One region of the Salinimonas sediminis genome, then DNA from elsewhere that is predicted to be linked to it. Evidence: predicted binding sites of a transcription regulator. Region 1 holds the regulator's gene; the other holds the start of a gene.

Evidence for each region. The regulator LexA, encoded in region 1, represses DNA repair genes until DNA is damaged. The targets are predictions, from matches to a motif close to TACTGTATNNNNATACAGTA.
Region 2: recN (DNA repair protein RecN) is a predicted target of LexA. The motif match lies at 1,625-1,644, and genes of this name have one in related genera.

What each region holds. Positions count from the first base shown of each region.
Region 1 covers NZ_CP031769.1:87,597-91,191, reverse strand. Annotated here, with positions in the region: gene ctaD (cytochrome c oxidase subunit I) at 1-13, opposite strand, end outside; gene coxB (cytochrome c oxidase subunit II) at 41-1,207, opposite strand; gene lexA (transcriptional repressor LexA) at 1,958-2,587, opposite strand; gene D0Y50_RS00410 (hypothetical protein) at 3,005-3,595, shown strand, end outside.
Region 2 covers NZ_CP031769.1:1,429,372-1,432,966, forward strand. Annotated here, with positions in the region: gene recN (DNA repair protein RecN) at 1-1,619, opposite strand, end outside; gene D0Y50_RS06505 (DUF1852 domain-containing protein) at 2,219-3,193, shown strand; gene D0Y50_RS06510 (methionine synthase) at 3,225-3,595, shown strand, end outside.

The DNA.
Region 1 (3,595 bases):
CATGGGATGTCATTTGTGCGGGTTTGGTCATGATGTCCTCCTATTGTCCCTGAATGAATGCGTTGACGTCTTTGGGCTGAACCAGTTCTTCAGTGTTGTTACCCCAGGCGTTACGCTCGTATGTAATCACTGCAGCCAGTTCACGCAAACTCAGCATTTTGCCAAAGGCCTGCATGGCGGTACCGGTTTTACCATTAACCACAATGTCGATATGACCCTGCATATCTTCAGTTGCCAATTTGCTGCCTTTGAGGGCGGGGAAAGCACCTTTTAAGCCTTCACCATTTGGCATATGGCACGCCGCGCAGGTGGCGGTATATACTTTCTTACCCTCACTCATAAGCTCTTCCATGCTCATACTCATGGCCAGTAAACGCTGCTCTTCAGCTTTCGCTTCACGCTGCATTTTTTCTTGTTCGCCCATCCAGACGGCAAAGTCTTCCGGCGCTTTTGCAATAACCACAATAGGCATAAACCCGTGGTCTTTGCCGCATAGCTCAGCACATTGACCCCGATATAACCCTGGCTCATTAACCTTGGTCCAGGCTTCATTAATAAAGCCCGGGTTTGCATCTTTCTTAACGGCAAAATCCGGCACCCACCACGAGTGGATGACATCATCAGAGGTGATCAGAAATCGTACTTTCTGCCCCGTTGGAATCACTAAAGGCCGGTCGACCTCCAGTAAATAGTTCTCGCCCTTTTCGTATCGATTACTGATTTGCTCGCGTTGCGTTGCCATCAATGAATAGAACGAAACATCCGAGTCCATATACTTGTAGTGCCACTTCCATTGTGAGCCGGTGACCAATACGGTCATATCTGGCTCACTGGTGTCTTCCATTGCAATAAGCGTTTGGGCAGCGGGAAATGCCATAAATATCAGGATAAGAAAAGGCACTACCGTCCAGGCAATTTCAACTTTTACGTTTTCATGAAAGGTAGCCGGGGTGGCACCGCGCGAACGCCGATGCAAATAAATGGAAATAAACATAGCGCCAAACACCACTACGGCGATGACCACACATATGGTAAACATCAGCATATGCAGGTCATAGACCTGACCACTGATATCAGTAACACCCTTGCGAAGATTTAGTGTTGCAGCATCACCGGTAGCCTGTTGTGCAGCAAATGCATGTGAAAATGCAGCGGTGGTTGCCAGCGTCCCCAAAACCATCAATACGATATTTGCGAGCTTCTTCACTCAACACCTCCGTGATGGACGAATCCTGGAAGCCTGCCTGCCAACCATAGACCCGCGTTGTTACGACTAATTCCGTTATAGATGTATTATGTAATTGTTATTCTTATGTTAATAACAGTATAAGAATTAAACACTTTTAACCTTGAGTCTAGTCTTTTGATAAAAAATTATACAATTTTTTGGCAAGTCGCTGATTCAGGGCAAGACTTTTCAAAGCCAGCAACCAGCTAATTTGGTGGGGTGGAGAGAGGCTATACAGCCGATGAAAACGGTGGCAACAGAGACTATAGCCGTAGACAAGATAACGCCTTTACAGGCGAAGCACTAAAAAATCAAAATGGCAGATAATTACTAATCAGCACAGGGGCTATTCATCGCAAGGTAAACGCTTGATAGCAAAAGGGGTATAGCGGTAGAAGGGTATAAAATGCCCGCCTGGATAATAAAAGCGTCTGCACCGCGGCTGTGTGAACATGCCGTGAGCATCCGGTAAACCAGCGCGCTATTAGAAAATGATAAACGTCATCGTGCTGATTTGAGTAAGCAGTGTGGTTACACACATTTTTTTCCGGTAAGCGCGCCTAATTACGGCATATGTAGCAATAGAAGGGGGGGTAAAACGGGTAGGTTTTAAGAATAGTCAATACACGCAATGTAAAGCTACCAACATCAGCGGTAATGAAAAAGTTACCGCAGGCAACAATTATTGCCAACATTCGCTTCAGGAATGCTGGCAATGTGCTTTTTACATCACATCCAGTCAGCGTTACGAATAACACCCACTGCTAAGCCTTCGATAGTAAAAGGCTGGGCCGACAAATCCACTTTAATTGGTGCAAATTCGTCATTTTCTGCATGCAGTAACACTTCATGACCGCGCTTTTCGAAGCGTTTAACAGTGACATCATCTTCCACCCTGGCAACCACCACCTGGCCATTATGCACATCCGTAGTACGGTGTACGGCCAATAAGTCACCATCTAAAATACCAATATCTTTCATACTCATGCCATCTACCCGCAACAAAAAGTCGGCGTGAGGACGAAACAAGGCAGGATCGACCTGATAGTGGCTTTCTATATGCTCCTGCGCCAGGATGGGTTCACCGGCAGCGACCCGCCCAATCAAAGGCAAACCCGTTTCTTCATTCGCGGCTTCATCTTCAAGCGGTGTTGTTAAGCGGATACCACGGGAGGTGCCGGGCAAAATTTCAATCACACCTTTGCGAGCCAAAGCTTTTAGATGTTCTTCAGCTGCATTGGCAGATTTGAACCCAAGATGCTGGGCGATCTCAGCCCGCGTAGGAGGCATACCCGTGTCCCGCATATTGGATTTAATAAGCTCAAGTACTTCTGTCTGTCGGGGGGTTAGTGGACGCATAAACAGCCTGGGTTTTCATACAGTTAACTGTGAGTATATACAGTTGGCCACATTTCGCAAGCGTTAACGCGCGGAAAATAACAGGTTTATGAACAGGTAGCACTAGCATGCCTAAAGCACTTTGGTAGGTAAACTCGTAAAGCCTATCTTTGTGGTCATGCTCGGGATGTCGAACTTGCTGGGCCGAATCAATTTAATCTTGTACCTTACCATCTAACTGTATCGAGCAATAGACTGGCCAGCGTGGTGACCGGTAATAATGCCGGTAGCCCCGCTTGATCACCCGGCCAAAGGTAGTATCGCTGGCCTGGGTCGATTATGATGCGAGTATTGGAAATATCCCCTATATTCAAAACGCCGTACGTGCACAGCCATGTGTGGTATTTTTTTCACAACCAGCGGGCTCGCTTAGTTACTATGAATTTTCAACTCAGGTTTATTGCGGTGGCGTTATCAATCTTCTCCAATGCCAGCTTTGCTATGCAGGCTGGCAGCTACTACTACGTTATCTCTGAGCAATGTAAAGCGGTAGGTTTGAGTGATGAACAGCACACAAAGCTGACGCCCGATGTCATGCTGTTCGAAGTAACGCCAGCCGGCATCAGCGATTATGCAGTAACCATGAATACCGCCGCCCTGACTGACTACACTGAGCAAGGCCAGCAGTTACTAAGTGCGTGGGAAAATGAACAGGTCTACACAGTGGGCCAGGCCGCGAACCCGGCACACAGTTATCACGACTTTTTACTGCAAAAAGAAACCCTTAGTTATACTCAACTGGCGCGCACGCTGAACTTGTTTTCGCAGGCGCAGAGCGCGCGAGGGCATTTTTTTAAACAGTTGTTGAAAATTGACGCTGATAGCGCGCGATTTAAGGCCGTAACCCGGGTGAGATTATTCGACGAAGGTTATCAGAATCGGTTATTTTTAAAGCAGTATGTGTCGGAGTATTTTTTACTCGACGAGAACAACAAACCGCGCCAGCCGGCCGTTATAACGGTGAATCAT
Region 2 (3,595 bases), 1.3 Mb from region 1:
CCTGCTAACAAGCGCGCCAGCTCGTCTACCCGGTCTTGTTCTGTTAAGGCAAGCATACGGGTTTCTGTACTTTCACCATCCGTTAATTTGGTAACAAATAATTGATTATGTGCCTGAGCCGCCACCTGAGGTAAATGGGTAACACACATAACCTGGCTTTGTTTACCCAATGTACGCAGTAAGCCGCCCACAATTGACGCTGTAGGACCACTGATACCCGCGTCGACTTCATCGAAAATCATAGTGGGTGTGGCGCTATTGTCACTGGCAATAACCTGAATCGCCAAGCCTATCCGAGACAATTCGCCGCCAGATACTACCTTATCTAATCGGTCCGGATCCTGGCCCGGGTTGGTAGATACTTTCATTACAATATCATCCAGCCCACTTACGCCGGGTGTTTTATCTGCGTTAAATATAACCTCTACCACAACTTTCGCATGGGTCATGTTCATTTTGTGAATTTGCTTTTCAATGGCCGTAGCAAATTCCACCGCTGCCTTATTGCGCGATTCCGACAACGCTTTTGCCGCCAGTAAATATTCCTCTTTCGACAGCGCTACTGCCTCGGCTAATCCATCAAGCCGGGTGGCTTGGTCGTTAAGTAAGGCAAATTCATTCACCAGGTCTTGGTGACACTGGTATAGCGCTTCAGGCGACACGCCATGTTTGCGGGCAAGTTCCAGCGCCTTACTATAGCGGCTTTCAACCTGTTGTAATCGCAGCGGGTCAATTTCAAGGGCATCGCAATAGGCACGTAACTCTTGTGATGCCTCTTCTACCTGAATCACTGCATCATTCAATAATGTAACAATGGGGCCTAATGTTGCATCGTGTTCTTCCAGTTCGCTCAGTCTGTCCATACTGGTTTGAATAATAGATAAGGCGTTTACTTCATCGTTTTCATACAAGTTATAAAAACTGGTTTGCGCTTGTTCTAATAGCGATTGTCCATTACTCAAACGCCGATGTTCAGTTTCAAGTTCTACAAACTCGCCATCACCCAAAGCAAAGTCGTTTAGTTCTTCTACCTGATAAGCCAGCAGTTGCTGGCGATCTGCCCGGTTACTTGCTTCATCTTGTAAGTGCTTAAGCTCGTTCTGTTTTTCCCGCCATATCCGATAGGCAGAAGCCACACTATTTAACAGGGCGCCATGACCAGCAAAGTTATCGGTAAGCTGGCGTTGCACATCTTCTTTTAATAGCTGAAGGTGGGTATTTTGCCCGTGTATTGCTAACAAAAACTGGCCTAGCGATTTTAATTGCTGCAATGATACGGGAGAGCCATTGATAAAGGCTTTAGAACGACCTTCCCGGGAAATAACCCGCCGAATAAAACATCCGTGGGGGTCGTCTTCACTATCGAGTTCTTGTTCTTTAAGCCAAGTGCTGGCGGGGGTATTTTCAGTAATCGCAAAATGCGCCACAATTTCCGCTTTAGCCGCTTCTTTCCTTACCGCTCCTGCATCTGCCCGCTCACCTAAACACAAACTTAATGCGTCTATAGCGATTGATTTACCCGCACCGGTTTCCCCGGTAATAGCGGTCATTCCAGATTCAAAGTTAACGGCTAATTGTTTAACTACCGCAAAATTTTTAATAGACAGATGCACTAACATGTAAACACTCGATGTTTATACAGTATGTGTAATTTTATACAGTAGTTGCAGCAAGGTTTCAACAGGTGTATTGGCTTTAACATCTACAGTCTTAAAGTAGTTCGAATGAAAATAATAATTTTCAATAACTTGTCTATTAATGAGAAGTAAATACCCCCTTACTATATTGCAGATAGTCGGGGCGGAGGTGGCGATTCGGACATTAGTAGAAGGAAAAGGAAGTAATGTATAGCGGCTAGCCCTGAAAAGCGCGAGTGAGAGTATGCATTGCCCGCATAGCAGGGGGAACGGTTATAGGTGTGGCGGGCACTGCTCCCGCGTGTTTCATTAGTTGGGGTATAAAGGTTACCGCGCGCTTTCTTTTTTGGTGAGGCCGCGGTTCATGTGAAGCTTCCTGGTTTCCCTGATAGGCGGTTTTAATAAATGATGGCCTATTGGTTCGCTACAGGACATGACAATAATTCATTTATTTATGAAAATAAGTCGCTTTTATTCATAGGTTGTGGGGCGTATAAAGTCACCATTGCTTTGGCGTTTAACGTTTTTCACGCCAAAAACTAATTCAGGATTGACTTTAACGAACAGGTTGGTACCTCACGATGAATACAGATTTTACCTTTAAAATTAACAGCATTAGTTTCGATCAAAACTACCAGCCTGCAAACCATACCCGAATTACAACTAATTTCGCGAATTTGGCTCGTGGCGCGCATCGGCAGAAGAACCTGCGCAATACATTGCAAATGATAAACAACCGGTTCAACGCCCTCGCGCATTGGGACAATGCGACCCAGGATCGGTATTCAGTAGAGCTGAAGATTATTTCTGTCGATATAGATGTTGAAGGCAATGGCAATACTTTCCCTACTATTGAAATCCTGAAAACCAATATTGTTGATCAAAAAACAGGACAGCTTATTGAAGGGATCGTCGGCAATAATTTTTCTTCGTATGTGAGAGACTATGATTTCAGTGTGATTTTATCTCGGCACAATGAAAACAAAACAGGGTTTAGCATACCAGACGACTTCGGCGAGCTACATGGAAAGCTATTCAAGCATTTTGTGAATTCAAACGACTATAAGACCTATTTTTCTAAACCACCGGTCATTTGTTTAAGTGTTTCTGATAGAAAAACCTATCATCGCACAGAAAATGAGCACCCTGTTTTAGGGGTTGAATATACGCCAAATGAAACCTCTTTAACCGAGCAATACTTTGGCAAAATGGGTTTGAAAGTGCGTTATTTTATGCCCCCTAATAGTGTGGCGCCCCTCGCTTTTTTCCATTTTGGTGACTTGCTTAATGATTACACCAACCTAGAGCTGATCAGTACAATTAGCACCATGGAAACGTTTCAAAAGATTTATCGGCCAGAAATTTATAATGCTAACGCGCCGGCGGGTAAGCTTTATCAGCCAAATCTGAAACATCAGGATCACTCTCTTACGCAGATTAACTATGACCGGACAGAGCGTAGCCAGTTAGCAGCAGAGCAAGGCAAGTTTGTTGAAGAAAACTTTATCAGGCCATATCAGCATCTTCTTCGCCAATGGTCTGCCGACTGCGCCTAGCCCATTACATTTAACCAAAAAAGACCTTATTATGAAAAAACTGTTACCTACCTCTACCGCCGGCAGCCTGCCCAAACCCGCCTGGCTTGCGCAGCCCGAAACCTTATGGTCTCCCTGGCGGCTTGCCGATGATGAGTTAATTGCCGGCAAACAGGATGCGTTACGACTGGCGTTACAGGCACAGCAACAGGCCGGAGTGGATATCATTAGTGACGGAGAACAAACCCGGCAGCATTTTGTTACCACTTTTATCGAACATCTTGATGGTGTAGATTTTCAGCAGCGTAAAACCGTGAAAATACGCAACCGTTACGATGCCAGTGTACCGGTAGTGACCGACGCGGTGGCGCGGCCTAAGTCGGTATTTGTGGAAGACGCAACGTTTTTGCGACAGCAAACAAA